Regions from separate parts of the Streptomyces sp. ATCC 21386 genome, predicted to be linked through region 1. Evidence: riboswitches for the same ligand, from Rfam matches in the RefSeq annotation. Region 1 holds a riboswitch; the other holds the start of a gene.
What was found. Region 1 has a riboswitch for cobalamin ahead of metE (5-methyltetrahydropteroyltriglutamate--homocysteine S-methyltransferase). Riboswitches for the same ligand answer to the same signal wherever they lie in the genome.

Region 1 (3,357 bases):
GCGGGCGTGAGCGCGGGCATCACGCGCGTCGGCGTGGTCGGCGGCGGGCAGATGGGGGCGGGGATCGCCGAGGTGTGTGCACGGGCGGGGCTCGACACCGTGGTCTGCGAGGTGGACGCGGTCGCCGCCCGCGCCGCCCGCGACCGGATCGCGGGTTCCCTGGACCGCGCCGTACGACGCGGCAAGCTGAGCCGCGAGGCCGCCGACGATGCTCACGCCCGACTCGTCTTCACCGGCGGCCTGGACGACCTGGCCGACCGGCAGCTCGTCATCGAGGCCGTCGTCGAGAACCCGGAGGCCAAGACCGAGATCTTCGCCGCCCTGGACAAGATCGTCGAAGGTCCTGCCGCCGTCCTGGCCACCAACACCTCCTCCCTGCCGGTCATGCGGCTGGGCATGGCCACGAGCCGCGCGGACCGGGTCGTGGGCCTGCACTTCTTCAACCCCGTCCCCGTCCTGCCGCTGGTCGAGGTGGTCACCTCGCTGCACACGTCCGCCGAGACGACAGCTCTCGTGGAGGACTTCGCCACCCGCGCGCTCGGCAAGACGGTCATCCGTTCCCAGGACCGGGCCGGCTTCGTCGTCAACGCCCTGCTCATCCCCTACCTGCTCTCCGCCGTCCGGATGGCGGAGTCCGGGTTCGCCACGGCCGCCGACATCGACGCGGGCATGGAACTGGGCTGCGCCCACCCGATGGGACCACTGAAGCTGGCCGACCTGATCGGCCTGGACACCGTGGCCTCCATCGCTGAGTCCCTCTACGACGAGTTCCGGGAAGCCCTCTACGCGCCGCCGCCGCTGCTGATGCGGATGGTGCAGGCGGGACTGCTCGGTCGGAAGACCGGCCGGGGCTTCCACACCTACGACCAGGGCTGAGTGCCTGGTACGACGCGGGCTGAGGGGCCCGCACCGCCGCGAGGGGTGAGGGTCCCGCGCGGCGCGACCGGGAAAGGGGCGGGAAGCGCGTGTGCGGCGCTTCCCGCCCCTCGCCGTGCCAGCCGAGGCATGCCCGGACCCGCCTTCCGGATGCTGGACGGCGCTCTTCCCTTCGCGGCGCCGCCCCGTAGGCTGACCGCAGCAGCTGGTTCGCCCCGTCCGCCAGGCGGGGTGTCGTAAGAGGGAACCCGGTGGGAATCCGGGACTGCCCCGCAGCGGTGAGCGGGAACGACCGCCGTCATACGCACTGGGTCCGAGGTACCGGGCCTGGGAAGCGACGGCCAGTAGGTGTCCTCCGTCACGGAGGGCGTGCCCGTGAGTCCGAAGACCTGCCAACTGCCCGCGTGCGGACCGTTCCGTGCGCGGACATCCCGGTGACCTCGTGGGCGGGTCGGCGTACACACCAGACGGAACGACCGTGCCTTTGCCGCGCGGGGTCGTCGCCGTCCGGTCCGTCGTTCCCTTCGCGCTCTCGTCCCATCCCCGGGATCTCAGGGATTCATCTCGCGAAGGAGATCTCCGTGACAGCGAAGTCCGCAGCCGCGGCAGCACGGGCCACCGTGTACGGCTCCCCCCGTCAGGGCCAGAACCGGGAACTGAAGAAGGCGATCGAAGGCTACTGGAAGGGCCGCGTCACCATCGACGCCCTCCACGCCACCGCCGCAGAACTCCGGCAGAGCAACTGGCGCCGACTCGCCGACGCCGGCATCCATGAGGTCCCCACCGGTGACTTCTCGTACTACGACCACGTCCTCGACACCACCGTCATGGTCGGCGCGATCCCCGAGCGCCACCGCGCCGCCGTCGACGCCGACGCGACGGACGGTTACTTCGCCATGGCCCGCGGCACCCAGGAGCTCGCTCCGCTGGAGATGACCAAGTGGTTCGACACCAACTACCACTACCTCGTCCCCGAACTGGGCCCCGACACCGTCTTCACGGCCGACTCCGGCAAGCAGGTCGCCGAGCTCAAGGAAGCCCTCGCCCAGGGCCTCACCGCCCGGCCCGTGCTGGTCGGACCCGTCACCTACCTGCTGCTCGCCAAGCCCGCTCCCGGCGTGCGGGCGGACTTCGAGCCGCTCACGCTGCTGGACCGGCTGCTGCCGGTGTACGCCGAGGTGATCGCCGACCTGCGGGCGGCCGGCGCCGAGTGGGTGCAGCTCGACGAGCCCGCCCTCGTGCAGGACCGCACGCCGGCCGAGCTGAACGCCGCCGAGCGCGCCTACCGCGACCTCGGCGCCCTCACCGACCGCCCCAAGCTGCTCGTCGCCTCGTACTTCGACCGGCTCGGCGACGCCCTGCCAGTGCTGGCCAAGGCACCGGTCGAGGGTCTCGCGCTGGACTTCACCGAGGCCGCCCGCGCCAACCTGGACGCCCTGGCCGCCGTCGGCGGACTGCCCGGCAAGCGCCTGGTAGCCGGTGTCGTCAACGGCCGCAACATCTGGATCAACGACCTGACGAAGTCCCTCACCACCCTCGGCACCCTCCTCGGCCTCGCCGACCACGTCGACGTCGCGGCCTCCTGCTCGCTCCTGCACGTGCCGCTGGACACGGCGGCCGAGCGGGACATCGATCCGCAGATCCTGCGCTGGCTGGCCTTCGCGAAGCAGAAGACCGCCGAGATCGTCACCCTCGCCAAGGGGCTGGCCCAGGGCACCGACACCATCACCGGTGAACTCGCCGCAAACCGCGCCGACCTCGCCTCCCGCGCCACGTCGCCCATCACCCGCGACCCGGCCGTCCGGTCCCGTGCCGAGGCCGCGACGGACGCCGACGCCCGTCGCTCCCAGCCGTACACCGAACGCGCCGCCGCCCAGCGCGCCCACCTCGGCCTGCCGCTGCTGCCGACCACGACCATCGGATCGTTCCCGCAGACCACCGAACTGCGCACCGCCCGCGCCGACCTACGCGCTGGCCGCATCGACACCGACGGCTACGAGGAGCGCATCAAGGCCGAGATCCAGGAGGTCATCTCCTTCCAGGAGAAGACCGGCATCGACGTCCTGGTCCACGGCGAGCCCGAACGCAACGACATGGTCCAGTACTTCGCCGAACAGCTCACCGGCTACCTCGCCACCCAGCACGGCTGGGTCCAGTCCTACGGCACCCGCTACGTCCGCCCACCGATCCTGGCCGGCGACATCTCCCGCCCCGAACCGATGACAGTGCGCTGGACGTCGTACGCCCAGTCACTCACCGACAAGCCGGTCAAGGGCATGCTCACCGGCCCGGTCACCATGCTCGCCTGGTCCTTCGTCCGCGACGACCAGCCCCTGGGCGACACCGCCCGCCAGGTCGCCTTCGCCCTGCGCGACGAGGTGAACGACCTTGAGGCGACGGGGACTTCGGTGATCCAGGTGGACGAGCCCGCGCTGCGCGAGACGCTCCCGTTGCGCGCCGCCGACCGCCCGGCCTATCTGG
Region 2 (3,357 bases), 2.4 Mb from region 1:
TCGTCCGCAGCCGGGTGAGGCCCTTGCGGTCGTACGACACCGGCCGGCCTTCGACCGTCAACTCGCCCGAGTGGGGCCGCAGTCCGCCGCTGAGCAGGCGCATCAGCGTCGTCTTGCCGCTGCCGTTGCGGCCCAGCAGGGCGAGCGCGCGCCCCGCGCGCACCTCGAAGTCGAGTTCGCTGAGCACGGGCGGTCCGTCCTCGTACGCGAACGACGCGCCCCGCAGGGCGACGAGTACGGGCTCGCTCATGTCAGCGGCCTTTCCAGGACGAATCCAGTACGAGGGTGAGGGCGGCCACGGCCGCCAGCAGCGCGGCACTGGCCATGGTGAATCGCACGGACACCCGGGCCTCGGGCACCAGGACGCGCAGGGTGCCGTCGTACCCGCGCCCGGCGAGCCCGGTCTGCAACCGCGCCGCCCGGTCGAAGGCCCGGACGAACGCGGTGGCGCCGAGCCCGGCCAGGGAACGCCAGGTGGCGGCCCGGGTGGTGTGCCCCAGCCGCGCCGCCTGCGCCTCCCGGATCCGGCGCACCGAGTCCAGGAGGAGGAAGCTCATCCGGTACGTCACCAGCGCCACGTCCACGACCGGCGCGGGCACCCCGGCCCGGACCAGCCGGGGCAGCAGGTCCGACATCGGGGTGGTGAAGGCGAACAGGAGGACGCCGAGGGAGGCGGCCGAGGTACGCAGCAGCAACTCCCCGGCGCGGACCGCTCCGCCGTCGGCCGGGGTGACGAACCCGTCCGGCCCGCCCACCTGGACGAGCAGCGGCAGCGCGCCGGTCACGCAGAAGCCCAGCGGCACCCGGTAGGCCCGCCACAGCCGACGGCCGGGCACGCCCGCGGGGCCCAGCAGCACGACGAGCGAGGTCAGCAGCACCAGGGCCGCGCCCGGCCAGGGCGGCAGGGAGATCGCGAGCACGGTGAGGCCGAGCCCGAGGACGGCCTTGTCCACGGGATGACGGCGGCGCCAGCGACTGCTGTGCGCCGCCGCGTCGATCGGCAGCACCCGGGTCAGCCCCGCCCGGCCGGGTCGGCCCCGGAGCGGCTGGAGGAGCCTGCGTCGCCGGTCGGGTCGGAGGCGCCGGACGCCCCCGACGCGCCCTTCGCCACCGCGGCCGCCGGCACATGCGCCGCCGGGCCGGACGCGCTCGCGGTCGGGGCCGCTACGGTCGCGTCCACCGGCTTCTGCGCAGCCTTGTCGGCCTCCCCGGCCGCGTCCAGCAGGGCCCGCGCCCGGGCCTCGCCCTGGCGCCGGCCCCGCCGGACGCCGAAGTAGTAGGCGAGGACGCCCGCGCCGAGGGCGGCCTGGAGGGAGAAGAGCGCCGACTCGATCTCGCCGGAAGGCGGTTCGTAGAGAGGGGAGAACCACGGCTCGTAGTCCGGCTCGATCTCGGTGATCGCCGTCTCCGCCTCGCCGTCGGCGCCCGAGAACGGCTGCTCCTTGTGGTCGCCGAGGCCGAGGGCCAGCGGCAGGACCGCGAGCGCCGCCACGACGAGCAGCAGCAGTACGTTGATCTTCGTGTTCCGGCTCATCGGGCCACCGCCTCGGTCTCGTTCTCCGTCCCGGCACCGGCGCGGCTCCGCCGGTCGGTCAGGAGCACACCGAGCCGGGTGAGTTCGCCCTTGCTCGACTGCACCAGCAGGCGCATCACCAGCACGGTGAGCAGACCCTCGCTGACCGCGAGCGGGATCTGGGTGACCGCGAAGATGGAGCCGAACTTGCCGAGCGCGCCCAGGAAGCCGCTGCTCGGGTCGGGGAAGGCGAGCGCCAACTGCAGGCTGGTGGCGCAGTAGGTGACCAGGTCGGCGACGAACGCGCCGAAGAACACCGTCACCATCAGCGGCACGCCGAAGCGTCGCAGCAGCCGGTAGACGCCGTACCCCGCCCAGGGGCCGGCGATCGCCATGGAGAAGACGTTGGCACCGAGCGTGGTCAGACCCCCGTGGGCGAGCAACAGGGCCTGGAAGAGCAGGGTGATGGTGCCGAGGACCGCCATGATCGGCGGCCGGAACAGGATGGCGCCGAGACCGGTGCCGGTGGGGTGGGAGCAACTCCCGGTGACCGACGGCAGCTTCAGCGCGGACAGGACGAAGGTGAAGGCACCCGAGGCACCGAGCAGCAGCGTGCTCTCGGGGTGCTCCCTGACCTCACGGGTGAGTGCCCGTACTCCGTGGACGACGAACGGCGCGGACGCGACGCCCCAGGCGATCGCGTGCGCCGGAGGAAGGAAACCCTCGGCTATGTGCATGGCTCAGCAGACCCTCTCCAGCACCTCGTGGATGGTTGACGCGCCTTGGCCGGTCTCCTGGCTTACGGGTGACACCGCCCGTGCTCCGCCTTCCCGGGTCCGAAGACCCAGTGGCTGTCCGTGAGGACCGGAGCCGGACTTCCCGATCACAGTGGCGAGGGCCGCACCGGCATCACACCGGATTTCCCGTTCACCAAGGCGTGGTGACAGTAGTGCCCCGACAAGGACGCTGACAAGCGGAGGCGAGGGGTGCGCGGGCGCCGTGCGACAGCTCACACCCGGGCGCACGCTCCGGCGCACGCCTCGCGCGTCGGTGGGAGCTCGCGGCCTGACCGACGGCCCTGCCCGTCCTGTTCGCGGCCGGGACGTCGCTCCTCGACACCGTGGACGGCTCGTTCATGAACTTCGCCTACGGCTGGGCGTTCTCCCAACCGGTCCGCAAGGTCTACTACAGCCTCACCGTCACGGGCCTGTCCGTGGCCGTCGCCCTCGTCATCGGCTCGGTCGAACTCCTCGGCCTCGTCGCCGAGAAGGCCCCTCTGCACGGCACCTTCTGGTACCGGGTCGCCGGCCTCGACCTCAACACCGTCGGCTATGCCGTCGTCGGCCTCTTCCTCGTCACCTGGGCGGTCGCCCTGCTGGTCTGGCGGTTCGCGCGGATCGAGCAGAAGTGGACGACCGGCTGGCCGCCGCACCACGGCCCACACCCTGGTACGCGTGCAGCCCGTCAGTGCGCGTGCAGCCCGTCCGCGAGATGGCCGTGGCTGTGCCGCCACCCGGCCCGGACGTGTCGGGCGCCCACCAGATGGGGGTGACCGGAGGGCAGCCCGGCGTGCACGTGGGACGTCGACGACGCCGGCCACAGCCGTACGGCCGTCAGCGCCGCGCCCAGCGCGAGCGAGCCCAGGGCGAGCACCGCCCAGTTCAGCCCGGCCGCAGCCCCCAGCCATCCGGCCAGCGGATACGTCACCAGCCAGCAGCCGTGCGAGAGGGAGAACTGGGCGGCGAACGCGGCCGTACGCTCCCCGGGCGCCACCGAGCGGCGGACGAGACGCCCGGCCGGAGTGAGCACCGCAGAGCACGCGGCACCGAACGCGGCCCAGAGCG

Region 2: linked by a shared signal. The riboswitch ahead of GWK25_RS21645 (energy-coupling factor ABC transporter permease) and the one ahead of metE (5-methyltetrahydropteroyltriglutamate--homocysteine S-methyltransferase) in region 1 are both predicted to bind cobalamin.

What each region holds. Positions count from the first base shown of each region.
Region 1 covers NZ_JAAVVL010000001.1:2,643,780-2,647,136, reverse strand. The annotation lists gene aceB (malate synthase A) at 1-10, shown strand, start outside; gene GWK25_RS11605 (3-hydroxybutyryl-CoA dehydrogenase) at 7-876, shown strand; cobalamin riboswitch at 1,066-1,288, shown strand; gene metE (5-methyltetrahydropteroyltriglutamate--homocysteine S-methyltransferase) at 1,458-3,357, shown strand, end outside.
Region 2 covers NZ_JAAVVL010000001.1:5,075,404-5,078,760, forward strand. The annotation lists gene GWK25_RS21630 (energy-coupling factor ABC transporter ATP-binding protein) at 1-250, opposite strand, end outside; gene cbiQ (cobalt ECF transporter T component CbiQ) at 252-1,007, opposite strand; gene GWK25_RS21640 (energy-coupling factor ABC transporter substrate-binding protein) at 1,013-1,534, opposite strand; gene GWK25_RS21645 (energy-coupling factor ABC transporter permease) at 1,531-2,250, opposite strand; cobalamin riboswitch at 2,280-2,485, opposite strand; partial or broken gene GWK25_RS21650 (HoxN/HupN/NixA family nickel/cobalt transporter) at 2,592-2,933, shown strand; gene GWK25_RS21655 (MFS transporter) at 2,978-3,357, opposite strand, start outside.